Regions from separate parts of the Virgibacillus byunsanensis genome, predicted to be linked through region 1. Evidence: riboswitches for the same ligand, from Rfam matches in the RefSeq annotation. Region 1 holds a riboswitch; each other region holds the start of a gene.
What was found. Region 1 has a riboswitch for thiamine pyrophosphate ahead of ACFQ3N_RS05320 (lipoate--protein ligase family protein). Riboswitches for the same ligand answer to the same signal wherever they lie in the genome.
Positions count from the first base shown of each region.

Region 2: another riboswitch for thiamine pyrophosphate. It lies ahead of thiW (energy coupling factor transporter S component ThiW); the one in region 1 lies ahead of ACFQ3N_RS05320 (lipoate--protein ligase family protein).
Region 3: another riboswitch for thiamine pyrophosphate. It lies ahead of ACFQ3N_RS02305 (ABC transporter substrate-binding protein); the one in region 1 lies ahead of ACFQ3N_RS05320 (lipoate--protein ligase family protein).
Region 4: another riboswitch for thiamine pyrophosphate. It lies ahead of ACFQ3N_RS07405 (YkoF family thiamine/hydroxymethylpyrimidine-binding protein); the one in region 1 lies ahead of ACFQ3N_RS05320 (lipoate--protein ligase family protein).

Region 1 covers NZ_JBHTKJ010000012.1:20,712-25,000, forward strand. Annotated here, with positions in the region: gene ACFQ3N_RS05310 (homocysteine S-methyltransferase family protein) at 1-125, opposite strand, end outside; SAM riboswitch class I at 312-413, opposite strand; gene lipA (lipoyl synthase) at 484-1,428, opposite strand; gene ACFQ3N_RS05320 (lipoate--protein ligase family protein) at 1,448-2,263, opposite strand; TPP riboswitch at 2,556-2,663, opposite strand; gene ACFQ3N_RS05325 (Dph6-related ATP pyrophosphatase) at 2,687-3,346, opposite strand; gene ACFQ3N_RS05330 (ABC transporter ATP-binding protein) at 3,511-4,289, opposite strand, start outside.
Region 2 covers NZ_JBHTKJ010000072.1:10,440-14,728, forward strand. Annotated here, with positions in the region: gene ACFQ3N_RS18595 (N-acetylmuramoyl-L-alanine amidase) at 1-63, opposite strand, end outside; gene ACFQ3N_RS18600 (hypothetical protein) at 457-648, shown strand; gene ACFQ3N_RS18605 (DUF1801 domain-containing protein) at 740-1,093, shown strand; TPP riboswitch at 1,389-1,503, shown strand; gene thiW (energy coupling factor transporter S component ThiW) at 1,588-2,076, shown strand; gene tenA (thiaminase II) at 2,243-2,932, shown strand; gene thiD (bifunctional hydroxymethylpyrimidine kinase/phosphomethylpyrimidine kinase) at 2,929-3,735, shown strand; gene thiM (hydroxyethylthiazole kinase) at 3,732-4,289, shown strand, end outside.
Region 3 covers NZ_JBHTKJ010000007.1:126,117-130,405, forward strand. Annotated here, with positions in the region: partial or broken gene ACFQ3N_RS02295 (PTS transporter subunit IIC) at 1-486, shown strand, start outside; gene tenA (thiaminase II) at 674-1,369, opposite strand; TPP riboswitch at 1,514-1,609, opposite strand; TPP riboswitch at 1,745-1,854, shown strand; gene ACFQ3N_RS02305 (ABC transporter substrate-binding protein) at 1,963-2,970, shown strand; gene ACFQ3N_RS02310 (thiamine-binding protein) at 2,985-3,275, shown strand; gene ACFQ3N_RS02315 (ABC transporter permease) at 3,358-4,122, shown strand; gene ACFQ3N_RS02320 (ABC transporter ATP-binding protein) at 4,122-4,289, shown strand, end outside.
Region 4 covers NZ_JBHTKJ010000016.1:22,517-26,805, forward strand. Annotated here, with positions in the region: gene ACFQ3N_RS07395 (ABC transporter ATP-binding protein) at 1-1,105, opposite strand, end outside; gene ACFQ3N_RS07400 (ECF transporter S component) at 1,102-1,683, opposite strand; gene ACFQ3N_RS07405 (YkoF family thiamine/hydroxymethylpyrimidine-binding protein) at 1,676-2,284, opposite strand; TPP riboswitch at 2,390-2,498, opposite strand; gene ACFQ3N_RS07410 (response regulator transcription factor) at 2,647-3,363, shown strand; gene ACFQ3N_RS07415 (cytochrome C oxidase subunit II) at 3,389-3,805, opposite strand; gene ACFQ3N_RS07420 (D-alanyl-D-alanine carboxypeptidase family protein) at 4,063-4,289, shown strand, end outside.

The sequences.
Region 1 (4,289 bases):
TCCAATGCTACCTCTGGTACAAAAGTACCTGCTTGCAAATACCCCCTGCGTTCTAATTCAAATAAATAACCTTCTCCTGCAATAACTGTTCCGTCTTTTAGTCTTTCTTCCAAACTGCGTTTCATACAATTTTCCTCCCTCTTAAATTCTTTGTACCTTGCTTGAAATTATCTTTCAAAATGTAAAACCACTGCTTGTATAAAGAAGAGTTTACCAGTTTCCTGATAGCCATTATCAAATATTAGTTTTGTGTAAAATCAAAAACCCCTCTTCATTGGAAAAGAAGAGGGGTAACTAAGCAATGTCCACTCTTCTTATCTCCCAAGCATACGCTTGCTGGAATTAGCACAGTACTTAAAAAGCCTGCTGCCGAGGTTTCATGGGGCCAGTCCCTCCACCTCTCTGGATAAGAAAGTATTGATATTAAATTTTAACTTAAACCATAATATACACCTATCTACATTTTCAGTCAACTGCGGTGAATTAAAAATCAAAACTCCCTAATTTATCACCCTGGGATTCATATCCTTTCATATATTTGATCCGGCGCTGGGCGGAAGTGGCATTTACCTGTTCATCAGCATGGTATGAAGAGCGGACCATCGGGCCTGATTCACAATGTGTGAAGCCTTTAGATAAGGCAATTTCTTTTAGTTCAGCAAATTCATCCGGGTGATAATAACGTTCGACATTCAGATGTTTTTTTGTTGGCTGCAGATACTGACCAATCGACATAATGTCAACATGATGAGCCCTTAAATCATCCATTGTTTCAATAATTTCTTCTTTTGTCTCTCCAAGACCAACCATGATACTTGATTTTGTTGGCGTATTTGGTGCTATTTCTTTGACACGCTCGAGTAATTGTAGTGAACGATCATACATGGCGATTGCACGTACTTTTTTTGTCAGGCGACGGACGGTTTCCACATTGTGGTTAAAAATATCCGGTCCGCTGTCCATTAGTGTATGCAGACTTTCGTAATCGCCTTTCATATCAGAAGGAAGGATTTCTACTGTTGTACCTGGCATTTTCCGACGGATAGCCCTTACTGTTTCAGCAAATACTCCAGCTCCCCCATCTTTTAAATCATCCCGTGCCACAGCAGTCACCACGGCGTGCTTCAATTCCATAATTTCTACGGATTCCGCTACACGTTCTGGCTCGCCCCAGTCAAGTTCGTTTGGTAGTCCGGTTTTAACAGCGCAAAAGCGACAGCCACGTGTACATGTATCCCCAAGAATCATAAATGTTGCTGTTTTACGTTCACTCCAACATTCATGAATGTTTGGACATTTTGCTTCTTCACAAACTGTGTTTAAGTTTTTTTCTCGCATTAATTTTTTCAAACGGTTGTAGGACTTATTTGTATTAAGTTTTACTTTCAACCATTCGGGTTTCCTTACGTGCTCATAATTTTTAGCCATCTGCACAAAACTCCTTTAATTATCGAGAATAGTTCCATTTTGCGTTTCTGTACTTGGTTTCTGCTAAATCAGTTACTTCTGACATTTGTTCCTCTGAGAGTCTGAACGGTTCCAATTCAATATTCAATCCTCTTTCAAATCCTTTTTTGAAAGCGGTTTTTACATCATCAAAGGTATACGGCTGTTTTGACACTCTGTTAATCGTGACTGCTTTGTCACCAAAAGCTCGTCTGGTCCGCTCTTTGACCCGCTCATTTGGGTAGATAAACAAATCAAATAATTTTATTTCATCCACATCCAACGGAACAGAACCGTGCTGGAGGATAATGCCTTTTTTTCGAGTTTGAGCGCTACCTGCAGCTTTTTTACCCTCAATAACTAACTCATACCAGGAAGGTTCTTCAAAGCAGACAGCCGAGTCGTTCGTCTGTTTTCCTTTTGGAATTGAAAAATCTGCATGAATTCCAAGTTCATTAAACCCTTCTAGCAAGCCTTTCGAAATAACCATATAAGCTTCTTTAATTGAACTTGGCATTCTTGGATGATCCTCAGAAACGAGCACACTGTATGTAAGCTCTTGGTCATGGAGAACGGCGCGACCACCCGTCTGTCGACGTACAAGTTCAATTCCGTGCTTTTCGACGCTTTTAACATCAATCTTTCCACTTACTTTTTGGAAATAACCGACGGAAATACCGGCGGGTTTCCATCCGTAAAATCGTAAGACTGGCGGTATTTTTCCTTCACTATGCCAATCAAGCAGGATTTCATCCATAGCCATATTAAAGGCGGGGGTACAATAACCTGAGTCAATAAAATACCATGTTTCTTTCATTCATGATGACCTCTTTTCTAATGATCAGCTTTCTGAAAAATAGATAATTTTAACAATCGATATCATTCTAACATAAAACAAGACAGTAACTAAATACACATAAAAACTTTCGGACTAAAATTTGGTACATATTATTCTTTGAAATTCCTAATAAATTCTCTCCTGTAAAACCCACCATTTTCTATTTAAATAACATCCTGACTCATAACCCAGTTTCCATTTGTTAAGATAATTTTAAAAAACAGGATCACATTGAAGGGATCCTGTTTTTCCAATAACCGTTAAAGATTAAGGTTAAACAACATCACTTCCCTTCGCTGGTATTAACCAGAGCAGGTTCAGAGGGTGAAAGGAAACGCGCTTCCCTTCTCTCAGCCGTATGGCTCCCCTAGTGAATAATATTCTATTTATTGAGAATGAATCTTACACTAGTTCACAAAAATGGAATCTCCCTTTGTTGACTTTTTCTCCTATACAAAGGTGGATTGGCTTGGTGAATATTGGCCCTGCATAGGTAAAGGTGTGGAATTCACCATTTTCACCGCACTTATCCACATTTTCTGGTAATTCCTTTAAAAATGAAGCGTTTATATGGCGACCTAGAAACTTATCTGTCAGCGTTTCGGTATCGATACAGGTAGTCACTGTCTTGAATCCGAGCGAAATAAATTCCTGAATTAACTCATTTGTTGGTCGCCCCCATAGTGGGAATATTGCTTTTAATTTTTGATTATGAATCAGCTCTTCTCGGTACGAACGAACATCTTCTAAGAATATATCACCGAACATGACAGTGTTTATTCCATCTTCTTTAATTTGTTTTAATTGTTCATTCATCCTTTCCTTGTAAATGGGATGTGAACTTTGTTGTGGAATGTACATTTTTCGAAGTGGAATTCCAAGACTTTCGGCTTGTTCCTCTAATAATTTTTCCCGCACACCATGGACACTAATCCGTTCATATCCTTCTGTTACAGTTGTAAGCAAAGAATCCACTGTGTACCGTTTATCTTTTAAAAGATAATAGAGTGCTAATGAACTGTCCTTTCCACCACTCCACGAAACAACAACTCTTTCTTTCATTTATTATTCCCCCTTTTATTAAAATAAATTAGTTAGTCACACAATTTATTTGATGGTAGTATGCAAAATTAGATGGGAACATCAAAATATTTCAAACTAGGCCCACTTATTCATCCTATTGAATAAGTGGAAAATGCCGTAAATAATGCCTCTTGAATGATAAACTACAATCTATCAAGAATAATCTGCGGTGCCATCAACTGTCTTGGATGCTCTATGACGATTGGCTGTGTTCCATAGACAGTTTTGATGATTCTTTCTTGAACTACCTCTTCTGGTGAACCTATCTTTTGAATCCTGCCATCCTTCATCAGGATAAGTCTGGTGCAATACATAGAAGCAAGGTTAAGGTCATGTAGAATCACGACTACTGTATGTTGACTTTTTTTTTGCCATTTCCTAATCAATTCCATCATTTGCAGCTGATGACCGATATCAAGATAGGTCGTAGGTTCATCTAGCATAAGTATTTCTGGTTCCTGAGCCAATACCTGTCCTAAGGCAATTCGCTGCTTTTCTCCACCACTCAGGTGATTAATAACCTCATTTTCAAGGTGATCTATGTGTAATCTTTCCATTATCTCATAAGCAATATCGTATTCCCAGTTCGCTTCCATATTAACTTCATCGCCAAGCCAATTTTGATAAGGATATCGACCCATCTCGATCATTTCTCGAACAGTAAAACCAACTGGGGGAATCCCTTCTTGTTGAAGAACAGCAAGAATTTTTGCTAGATCCTTTGTTTTGTACTTTTTGAGCAACTTCCCTTTGATTTGGACAGTCCCGCTAGTCGGCTTCTCAGCTCCTGATAATAATTTCATGAGTGTTGACTTGCCGCAACCATTTGGCCCGATAATCCCCACGATTTCATTGGGCTCAATCGTCAAGTCTAGTGGCTGTAAAACTTCCTTCGAATTATATTTTTTCGATAAATTTTTTG
Region 2 (4,289 bases), on a different contig from region 1:
TAACCCATTACCTTGAGCACCTGGGTCGGCCCCACCATGACCTGGATCTAGGTAAAGTTTCATCAAATTCCCCCATTTCTTAGAAAAATAAGGCACGCCTAGATGTGCCAACGTTTTTCTTTCTTAAAAATTGTAAAAAATTTAAGTCATTTTATTATATGAGATCCTGTAGAAATTAAATTGGATAAACGTTTGTTTAAAGGAAAATTGAGGCAATAATGTAGTATTATAATAACTACCCCAAAACTACTTCGAACATACCTATCCAAGCGTTCCTCCATCAACGAATCCGTTAACCCTGTCACACCTAAACCTACCCATCTCTGGTACACTTTCGGTGATCCAAAAAGTATATCGATCAAGTCCAGGAGATCCCAGTGGGTATCATAGTGGAAGGCTTCTCCTATCTCATGAACGTATGCTTGTAAAAACCTATCAGCAACTTCAACATTGCATTTGTCGCCTTATGTAAACTTTCCGCTTCGTGTATCGCTAAATCTTGTTGCAACCATTCCTTATTATCGAATTGACGTAACACAACTTGTTACACATTTTGATTTATTCGAAGCGAGTTATTATGCAGCAGCGTCTGAGGAAGTACTTCCTTTCAATCGAAAAGTCGATTCGCATTCGGATTTATTCTATTAACTACCCAATATAAAATATTATCTGTTAAACTGTTGTCATACGTTTCCACCTCATCACGACCTTTCACTACAGATATAAGGAGTGTCTATTGATGAATCCAGTTAAGAACAAAGAAGTTAACCAATTCATTGAAACATTACCAGATCATACGAAAGAACTTACGAATACCCTTAGAAAAATTATCTTTGAAGCATCCGATACTATTACAGAAGAAATCAAATGGGGAAAGCCATGTTATATCGAAAATGGTCTAGTTTGTTATCTCCAAACTGCCAAAAGTCATGTTAATTTAGGATTCTATTTTGGAGCAACTCTTGAAGACAAAGACAATTTACTTGAAGGAACAGGTAAAAAAATGCGCCATATCCGGGTGAAAAAACTAGAAGATATTCAAACCGAAAAATTCATTTCCTTAATTCAAGAAGCTATTGAATTCAAGACATAAACGTTTCCTCTCCCCTCTACCACTCGGAAACTAATTCTTTTCTAGACATGTCTAATTGCCTCTGGTTACTATTTGCACATTCTCACTACATTAGACGTTACAGTAACGTTTATGTGTCAGTTAAATTTAGAAAACTTGGCTTATCGCCAAGCCTTAATGGCGAAAGCCTTAGTTGAACTTATGTAGATAAGAAAGTTTTATACTTTCTTATCTACTAAAAAAACCTTAAAAGAAAATTATACTGACAAATTAACAATGATTTGTTATTCTTAATTAATAAGTAAATATTTTATAAAGATACTACTAGGGGTGCCCAAGAATCGTGGGCTGAGAGGAAACACGTATTGTTTTCTGACTCTTATGGACCTGATCTGGTTAATACCAGCGGAGGGAAGTAGTCAGACGATATGTCTATTCTATTTCGATTATTCCAAGTCAGGTCCTATAAGGATCTGGCTTTTTTGCTTTCCGCCCCAAAGGAAAGGAGGAAATATATGAATCGAACACGTTTATTAACTACAATGGCCGTTTTTGTTGCGATTGGTACCTTAGGTGCGCAGTTACTCTGGTTTCCAGCAGGTGTTGCGAAAGCCTATCCAGTCCAACATGCAGTAAATGTTATGGCCGCAGTAACACTCGGACCTGGTCCAGCAGTAATTATTGCATTTATGATTGGCCTTTTACGTAACATGCTTGGTCTGGGTACGTTATTGGCGTTTCCAGGAGGTATGATCGGTGCTTTTCTGGCTGGATATCTTTACCTTAAACTAGGTAAAAAGTATTGGGCTGCTGTTGGCGAGACAATCGGTACTGGTATTATTGGTGCGCTATTCTCCGTACCTTTTGCCAAAGTCTTAATGGGTAGCTCATTTGGTGCATTATTCTTTATACCATCGTTTCTCATTAGTAGCATTACAGGCGCTTTTATTGGTTTGTTTATCGTTTCAAGAGTTAGACAGGAACAATTAATACGTAACGTATAATATAGGAAATCTACTAGGGCTGAGATAAGGAATTATCCTTTGCCGCTCGGAACATGATCTAGGTAATTAGCGCAGAGAAGTAGTCGAGGAATTCAATTATAAATCCTCTATAAATCTACTTATTTATCCCCTAGTAGCTTCCTAAACTTTTAAGGAGGCTTTTCAAATGACTTTCACTAACCAATTAAGAAAAGAAAATGACGACATTTTTCAGCTTATTTTTGAACATCCATTTATAAAAGGAATTGGAGAAGGGCATGTTCCAAAAGAAGCAATTGCCCATTATATAAAAGCGGATTTCGAATATCTCAATGCATTTATGCAAATTTATGGCATTGCACTTGCAAAATCACAAAAACGAGATGATATCCAGTATTTCCATGACCGAATTGAATTTATTTTAAACAGTGAAGTGCACCCCCACCATAACTTTTGTGATCATATAGGTGTTGGTTATGAGGAACTTCAAGGTCACGCACTCCCACCAACAGCTGATCATTACATTAAACATATGATGTATCATGCACAAATGGGCGGTCTGGGTGAAATTTTAAGTGCATTATTACCTTGTCCATGGACTTATTTAGAAATCGGTCAAGAATTAATGAGGAAGTATAACCCAGCAAAGGATCATCCTTTCTATCGATGGATTAGCTTTTATGCAGATGATCGAGTGGCCGCCACAACAATGGAAATGCGAAATCGCTTAGATGCAATTGCAGCACATGCATCCACGAGTGAACAAGAAAAAATGCAAGACGCATTTCGCAAAAGCTGTCAACTGGAATTGAACTTCTGGGAAATGTCCTTCACCTGTGAGGAATGGCCCTCAAAAGAAAAGGTGGTAAAAAAATGAGACAGATCCCTTCTGCACTAACCATAGCTGGCACTGACCCTAGTGGTGGTGCTGGCATACAAGCTGATTTAAAAACGTTTCAAGAGTTAAAAACCTATGGCATGTCAGTTATTACTTCAATCGTTGCACAAAATACAACAGGTGTTCAAGACGTTCATCACCTACCTGTAAGTATGGTAAAACAGCAGTTTGAGTCCATTTTAAATGACATTTCATTTCATGCTTTTAAAACAGGGATGATAGCCAATGTGGATATGATGCGTGTCATTTCAGAAAAAACCTCTGAACTGGACGTTCCCTATGTAATGGATCCTGTCATGGTTGCTACAAGTGGAGATCCTTTAATTGCAAAAGAAGCTCGCCACTTTCTACGTGAACATCTTTTACCACTGACATCTATAGTAACACCTAATATACCCGAGGCAGCTGATATTACTGGAGAAAAAATTGACTCAGTAGAGGATATGAAATCAGCTGCTGAACAAATTGTGCATAAGCACGGAGCTGGTGCTGCACTGGTTAAAGGTGGGCATATGAAAGGGGAAGCGATCGACTTTTTATATGACGGCAATAAGATGCACACCTTTTCATCCGAGCGTATCGATACAAATAACACGCACGGTACTGGATGTACGTATTCAGCAGCGATCACAGCTTTCTTAAGTCTCGGATTTCCTTTAACAGCAGCTGTTGAAAAAGCAAAGTACTTCGTAACGGCCGCTATCCGTCATTCGTTTTCACTCGGGAAAGGAAATGGCCCGACAAATCATTGGGCAACACGTATAGAAGGAGTGACAAAGTGAATAAAAAAGTCGTTAATAGTGTAAGAGAAACAAGCCCTTTAATCCACCATCTTACAAATCAAGTAGTAATGAATTTTACTGCTAATGGGCTGTTGTCATTTGGTGGCCTCCCAATTATGGCTAAAGCTGAGGAAGAAGCTAAAGATATAGCAAAACTTGCAGATGGCGTACTTATTAATATTGGTACATTAACTCAACAGGAACTTCGAGCAATGATTACTGCGGGTAAGTCTGCTAATCGTAAAGGAATACCAGTGGTGCTTGATCCGGTTGGCGTAGCTGCTACAGCCTTTCGTACATCTGCTGTTAACCAAATTTTAAATAAAGTACAGCCAACAGTTATTAAAGGGAATGCTGGTGAACTAGCTCATCTCGTACAAATTCCATGGGAGACGAAGGGCGTTGAATCCCTTGGAGATGGCAATGGTGAAGAGATCGCTTATAAAGTAGCTGAAACTTATCAAACAACAGCTGTTGTCACAGGAAAAACAGATATTATTTGTACTGGGATAAACATTGTAAAGAATGATACCGGACATCCTATCCTGGGGAAA
Region 3 (4,289 bases), on a different contig from region 1:
TTATGCTATTTGGTATGATCGTAAACATAATTTTAGCTAGATTCCGTCTGCTGGAAATGCGGTGATAATTGGCTTTCTATTTAGCTTTATTGCCGGATTGATTAGTATGTTCTTCCTACCTATTCTTGGCCTTAAGTTATAGTGCCAGGGTTAGTTCCTCACTTTTTCACAGGTGCAGCAGCTGGTGTGTTTGGTAATGCAACCGGAGGCCGTAAAGGTGCAATCTTTGGTGCAATGGCCAATGGTGTTCTATTTAGCTTTTTACCTGCATTACTGTTACCGGTCTTAGGGTCATTAGGCTTTGAAGGTACAACGTTTGGTGATGCAGACTTTGGTGCAGTCGGTATTGTACTTGGAAACTTGATCAACTTAATTGAATCAAACATGCTTGTATCTGCTTTGATCTTAATTATCCTGGCAGCATTATTCACCATTGGATGGAAAACCAGCGCCAATGGAGATAAGGATAACACTAAAGTAGCATAATTTGCCAAAAAACCCACTATTCTTTTGGATAGTGGGTTTTTGGCACTTTTAAAATATATAAAAGCTTAAAGGTTAAAAAAGTAAGTAAAAATAGGACTTTCGCCATTAAAAACATGGCAACAAGCATTACTAAGCAGGTAGAAAAGTTTAAAACTTGTCGACTGCATAAGTTATAATTTTTATTTTATTATTTTCTTGGAACTCCAGTACTACTTTTTCGTTCTGACATCCATACTTCTCTTGTGTACGCCATCTCCCAGAAAGCAAGCTCGTACTCTTTTGCAATAATAAATTGTTCTTTCATTTTTTCTTTTTCCTGTTCACTCGCATCTTTTGCTATGTTATTCAACAGGTCGATTTGATCCTGGGTGGATGTATGAAACCACTCACTGGCATACATACTAATCCAATTTTGGTAGATTTTTTCTGTTGGTTTTGCATCCTGATATGTTTTGCCAATATCTGCATACAGCCAGTAGCATGGAAGTAGTGCAGCAATCGTCTGCCCCAGGCTGCCTGAAAGGGCTGCCCGGTATAAGTGAGCTGTATAGGCATATGCAGTTGGTGCTGGTTTGAACTGCTTTATTTCTTCGTCTGTAATGTTCAAGATAGTTGCATGTTCTTTATGGACAGTCAGTTCTGCCTCTGCTGTAAGTTTCGCTTTTTCAGCAAGCATGGCAGTAATCTGGAAGTCTTCTGTCTGCGCTGCTGCCAGGGCATGTACTTTTCCAAAATGCTTTAAATAGTAAATATCCTGAAGAATAAAATACTTGAATGTTTCCAGTGGTAAATCTCCTTTTACCATACCTACAACAAAAGGATGGTTTAAGCTTTGTTCCCAACTGTTTTTGGTTACCTCTCGTAGTGTGTCTGTAAATTGCATACAAAATACCTCCTCTTTAGTTTGTTTCCGACTGATTGAGGAGGAAAGAAAAGTACTTAAAGATAAATTCATCTATTTTAAGGTTAATAAATTAATCCTATGATTCTATCGCTATCTAAAGAGATGGACAGATTGGATGAATGGTTAAGTGACTTTCCACTTCCCTCCGCTGGTATTGGCCAGATCAGGTTCTAAGGGTTTTATAGTCTCAGCCTTTAACAGGCTCCCCTAGCGGAAACGATTAATGAAATTATCTGTTCAGCATATCATATGAAAAAACAAAGTCAACTATATTTGGGAGCGCTTATTCTCATTAAACACTTGAATTTTAGCACTATCTGTGTCAAAGTTAATACTGTATTATTAGTTTAATAGTATTGAATGTAGGGGGACCAGTGTTGCTGGTTGAGATGGTATCCGTGAGATGCAGACCCTTGGAACCTGATCTGGTTTAAACCAGCGTAGGGAACATATATAATGTGAATGTGACTATATATGTGCTCTAGGCTTAGCCTGGGGCATATTTTACGTGCGCTAAGCAGTATGTTCCTCTAGCGAACCATTAAATAAAATAAGAAAGTAGGGGGATTTAATTGAAACGAATATTATTTTTCATCGTTATGTTAGTTATCGTGCTAGCTGGTTGTGTAAATGATCAAGAAACTAGTGGTGATAATTCTAATGCACAGGAGGAAGAAGAGTTAGAAAAAGTGACATTGGTATTGGATTGGACACCAAATACGAACCACACAGGGTTATATGTTGCACAGGCAGAAGAATATTTTAAACAGGAAGGCTTAAAGGTGGACATTACGTTACCTGGTGAATCCGGTGCTGATCAGGTAGTGGCATCTGGGCAAGCAGAGTTTGGGATTAGTGCACAAGAATCTATCACAGAAGCACGTATTCAGGATATACCGATTGTCTCCATTGCAGCAATCATTCAACATAATACGTCTGGGTTTGCTTCTCCTGTAGATAAAGGTATTACCTCACCAGCTGATTATGCTGGGAAAACCTACGGAGGTTGGGGTGCCCCAGTTGAAGCAGCGGTTATTGATTCTTTAATGAAACAAGAAAGCGCGGATGTTAATGATGTAAATATTATAAATATGGGAAATACTGATTTTTTTACGGCAGTCGAACGTGATGTTGACTTTGCTTGGATCTATTATGGATGGACTGGTGTGGAAGCAGAATTACGTGACGTTGAGCTTAACGTGCAATATCTAACCGATTATTCAGACGATCTCGACTATTATACGCCAGTTATCACAACGAATGAAAGCATGATCGATGAAAATCCAGATACAGTCGAAGCCTTTATGGCAGCTGTTTCTAAAGGTTATCAATATACGATTGAGAGTCCGGAAGAAGCTGCATCCATTTTAGTAGAGTCTGTACCGGATTTAGATGCTGAGTTAGTGGAAGCAAGTCAAGCATGGTTATCACCTCAATATCAGGATGATGCCGAACAATGGGGTATCCAGGATCAACAAACTTGGGAAAACTATTCGAAGTGGATGTATGAAAATGAGTTACTTGAAAAAGAACTGGATGCAGCGCAAGCATTTACGAATGAATTTTTACCAGAAAAATAATGAGGAGAAATAATATGACAAATGCACTTGTTAGTATTCAAATTATTCCCAAGACAAAGAATGGGGAAGATGTCATTCCATATGTGGATGCGGCGATTGAAGTTATTCAACAGGCTGGGATCAAGTATGAAGTACATCCACTTGAAACGACTATGGAAGGGGAGTTAACAGAGCTTTTGGCGGTTATCGAAAAAATGAATCAGAAAATGGTTGAACGAGGTAGTTCGAGTATAATTTCTCAGGTGAAGATTTACTATAACCCAGATGGCGCATCAATGGATGTATTGACAGAGAAGTACCGTTAAAAAGTATGTTTTTCTAGATAGTAGAGTGGAGCTAAGTTGAATGGAGGTGCGGGTGCGTTGGAAGTCAAAGCACCCTAATAGTATGAAAAAAATGCTAGCACAGGGATGGCGGCCGGTAACGGTCATCATCCTTTTACTTATCATATGGGAAATTAGCAGCAATTTGCTTTCAGTCCCGACATGGCTGCTACCAGCCCCATCAGAAATAGCACAAGAGGGGATAGCGAGTTGGGGGAACTTCCAACACCATTTCATTTCAACCATAAAATTATCGATTATCGGTTTTATCTGTGGTGTCAGTGGTGGGATTTTGATTGCGGTTATCCTTCATTTACTACCAAGTGTACGGCAGGCTTTTTATCCCTTGTTGATTCTATCGCAAAACGTTCCAATTATTGTGCTCGCACCATTACTTGTGATTTGGTTCGGATTTGGTGTGCTACCCAAAATACTAGTCATCACCCTCGTTTGCTTTTTCCCAATTTCAATAGCGGCATTGGATGGATTCCGACAGACAAGTACGGATTTGGTGCACTATATGCAGATGGCTGGTGCATCCAAACGGCAAATCTTTAGTAAGCTAGAGCTACCGCATGCCATGCCGGCGATTTTTTCCGGCTTGAAAATTTCAGCAACCTACAGTGTGATGGGTGCTGTAATTTCTGAATGGCTTGGTGCGAATCAAGGCATTGGGGTGTACATGACACTTGCACAATCATCATTTCGTACCGATCGTGTTTTTGTCGCTATCTTTTTTATTATGTTCTTATGCTTGCTGTTCTTTATACTAATTATTACATTGGAAAAGTTGCTTATTAAATGGCGTGCAACAGAGGAGGATAAGTGATGAGTGAACTGGTAGTCAAACAGGTAACGAAATCATTTGCTAATAAGAAGGTTTTGGATGACGTTTCATTTACAATAAAAGAGGGAGAGTTTGTCTCTTTACTTGGCCCATCCGGAAGTGGGAAAAGCACGCTTTTTCATTTGATCGGTGGTCTGTACCGTCCTGAC
Region 4 (4,289 bases), on a different contig from region 1:
ATTCCTTCCAGCTTTTTAGTGCTTTTCCTCTAACATGAATTGTTCCAGTTGTAGGTTTTTGAATACCAGCTAATATACGAGAAAGGGATGTTTTTCCACTTCCATTTGCGCCTATTATGGCGATGAATTCTCCCTTGTATATTTGTAAGGAAACATCTCGTAAAATATCACGGTGTCTGTTTGACCATGAAATAGTGGAAGCATCTATGAAAATATCATTTGTTTGACGTACATTTTTTACTGTTTCCCAACCAGATGAATCGAGGTGATAAGGGCGGTCTAAAAACTCCTGAATAGTTAAAGGGATAAACTGATTAGGAAAGCCCTTTTGGTTTAAAACATATTGTGTCACTTTCGGAAGCCAAACCCCTTGTTCTTCTATTTGCGGTAACATCGAATCAACTGCATGTCTTAATGAACCATCGTAAAAAACCTCACCATCCCGATTTAATAGAAGACTTCTATCAGCTAATTCAACCCAACCATCTAACTGATGTTCAATAATAATGAGCGCGCAATTAGTTTTATTCTTTAAAGCATGGATAGTTGAAATTAAGTCCTTTGATGCAATAGGGTCTAAGTTTGCAGTTGGTTCATCTAAAATAAGAAGTGACGGCTCTAGAGCTAGAATACATGCTAGGGCAAGCTTTTGTTTTTGACCTCCGGAAAGGGAAGTTATGGTTGATCTTTTATAGGAAAGCATATTAACAAGACGAAGTGCTTCATCAACCTTTTCATCCATCACCTCGTGGGGAACACAAATGTTCTCTAAACCGAATGCCACCTCATCTTCAACAGTTAGCATACAAAACTGTGTTTCCGGATCCTGAAAAACAACTCCAACAGACTGGCTAATTTCACCTGGTCGGTAGTTTGTTGTTTTTCGACCATTTATAAAGATATCCCCACCCATTTCGCCATCTAATTCACGTGGATAAAGCCCGTTTAGACAAAATGTTAATGTACTCTTTCCACACCCACTGGGACCAAGAATAAGCATACTTTCGTTATGTTCCAATTGAAAACTTACATTTGACAAGGTGTTCTTATTTTGTTGATTCTCAAAATGTAGATAGAGGTGGTCAACTTTAATCAATGGATTCATGCTGAACGTTTCATCTTTCGGTATTCTTTTCCTAACGCAAAGTTTGATAAGACACCTGTCCTTGCTAAACCATCACTTAATGCTTTACCTAATAGACCTGCTATCAATGCACCGCTTACCATACGAACGATAAACATCGCTAGTACATAGCCGCTATCTAATGCTGCAAATCCACTTATGAAATAGCCGTAAACAAAACTAGTTATAGCGGCACCAACACCGGCACCCATTAATACCCATAATGAGTAATTTTTCCATCTTGTTGCCGCAAATGCAGCCTCGGCACCAATCCCCTGAATCATTCCAACAATAATTAACATCGGTCCAACTACACTTCCGAGTAAGACTTCGACCATAGCTGCTATTGTTTCGGATAAAAATGCTGCACCAGGTTTTCGTATAATATAGGCAGCGATAATGGAAACGATAAACCAAATACCAAAAATGAGATCGTAACCAATTGGACCAAAGAAGCCAACTAAGATATTACCAACTGGAAAAAAGGCTAAATATACAACACCAAAAACAACTGCAAGTGCAGCCATAACAACGATTTCTTTAAAGCGCCAATTACTCATTGAAGACACCTCCTTTATGTGATGGACTATTTGCTGAAATGGAAACGGTCATAACCGTATGGCTGGACCCTCCTTCAACAGTTGCTGTAAAGACACGCTCTAGTCCATCGAATATAGAAACTGCTTCTCCATCTAGACGAGTCGAATAGTGAGCAGAAGAAACAGTTACATGTTGTTTCATTGCTTCGATTTGTTCATAAATAACATCCATATAATTTCCACCACCTAACGGGTAAAGCGAAAATTTTGCACCTACCGGTTGTTTCATTGTTTTCACTTTTTCTGTATTAATGGTCTGTTCATCTTCTGCCATATAAGCATCACCCGAGGAATCACCAGGACACCCTAATGAGTAGGTTGCTTGAAATGCTACATGTTCACCGGTCTTGGCAGCATGCATGAAAGTAGCTTTTGTCACATCAAATACATGTGTGAGCTTTCCGCGAACCGTCGTGGTGACATCGTCTGTTTTCATATAAACCTTTGATGTGTCCACCTCTTTTAAAGCATCTTTAATAATATCTACAAAGCCGTCACACATTGGGTATACCGAAAAGCTCACTCCAGCAATGTTTGTAGTTCCACAAGTTTGTTCTGTCATACTAAACTCCTCCTGTTTTATGGAAAATTTTCAATATAAAAAGACTGCATCCCGTGGGGAATGCAGTCTGGTTGTATGTTTTGATTGCTTAAAAAGTATAGATACCATACGACGACTGCACTTCCCCACGCTAGTATTATCTAGTTCGGGTACAAAGGGTCAGAACATAACAGTTCTTCTCAGCCGTTGTTTCACAGCTCCCCTAGTGCAACATTCTTTATGCAGTTTTCCTACATCTATCTTAACGAGGATAGTAAACATTGTAAAGCATATTAAAATTTTTACTTTAAAAAATGTGACCTGCGTCACGGAAATGATTGTAAGCTCTTCTTATACTGAAATTAGAAACAATGTATTTGGAGGTGGCTTCATTGAAAAAAGTACTATTCATTAGTAGTAATGAAGACCGTAAACAAGATTTATCTGCATTGTATTTGAATCCGCAACACATTTGTAAACAGGTTCAAGAAGAATATGAGGTTTTAGCCCTGTTAAGGGAAGAAATTTTTGAAATAGTTTTACTTGACCTGACGATGGTGGAAGTGAATATATCGAAGTTTTGCAGTAAAATCAAAGACGTTTCTGATATTCCTATAATGATTGTAGCGGCATGTGAACAGCAAGACAAAATTGTTAAAGGCTTACAATCAGGTGCAGATGATTATATTATTAAGCCATTTAGTGCAGAAGAATTGTTAGTTAGAATAGAGATATTGACACACCGGAAAAAAACCGATAATCACATTGAAATAAATGGTTTACTATGGGATGAAGATCGACATGTTTGTTCTTACCATAAAAAGGCGATTAAGTTAACACCTAAAGAATTTACTATAATGGGTCACTTAATGAAGCATACGAATCAAGTATTTGCTAGAGAGCAATTAATTGACTTGATATGGGGCTATAATTCAGTCACAGATGGTAGAACAGTAGATTCACATGTACAAAATATGAGGGTGAAGATTAGGAATTCAGGCTTTCCAATTGATGATTATGTTAAAACGGTATGGGGTGTAGGGTATAAATGGACTAATCGAACGGATATTAATAATATAAAAAGAGCTGTTCCTAGTTGAGCAGCTCTTTTCTTATCTATCGTAATTATACAACAACCAATGTAGTTACCATTTCGCCATGTCCTTCTCCACACATGATGTTACAGTAGATTTTATATTCCCCTGGTTCTTCAGGTGTAAATGTTGCTTGACCTTCGCCATCGATTTTTACATCAAATTCATCGATACTAATACCGTGGTGACCTTCTTCATTTGTAAGTGTTATGGTAACTTCCTCGCCAGATTGTACTACATATTCTTCTTGGCCTAAATCAAAGTTAGTTGCTGTGATGTTAACTTCGTTGTTAGCTTCAGCTTCTAAAGAACTGTTGTCGTCGCTTTGCTCTGTAGTATCTTTATCTGATTTTTTAGTATCTGCGTTAGCACCACTGTCATCTCCGCCACACGCTGCAAGTACTAAAATTAAACTTAAAAATAATGTTAATAATAAACTTTTTTTCATCATTATTCCCTCCAATTAATTTCTTATTTATTACCTTTACAATAGTGATTATAGAATAAAAGTATCCATTTTTTATGGAGAAAATGAGACGAAAAAATGAACAATAATAAATTATAATTAAATACCTAAATTTACCTGTTACAAGCAATTAACAATTCATTCATCTATATTTTTTAGGGGTAAAATTCATTTATAATTGAATTAGAATAATATCGGCTAAGTTAATTTTTATCAAAGCAGGTGAAATAGTGAAACAGATGACAGTAATCATTACAACAATCCTAGCTCTGAATATAATGTTCGTGCCAAAAGCCCTAAGTTCACCGGACACAAATCCGCCACTGGTAAATAGTGAAGCGGCGATCATGATAGATTCCGATTCTGGTACAGCACTCTATGAAAAAAATGCAACTGCTCAAATGTACCCAGCTAGTTTGACTAAAATCGCTACAGCTATCTTTGCAATCGAATCTGGTAAACTAGA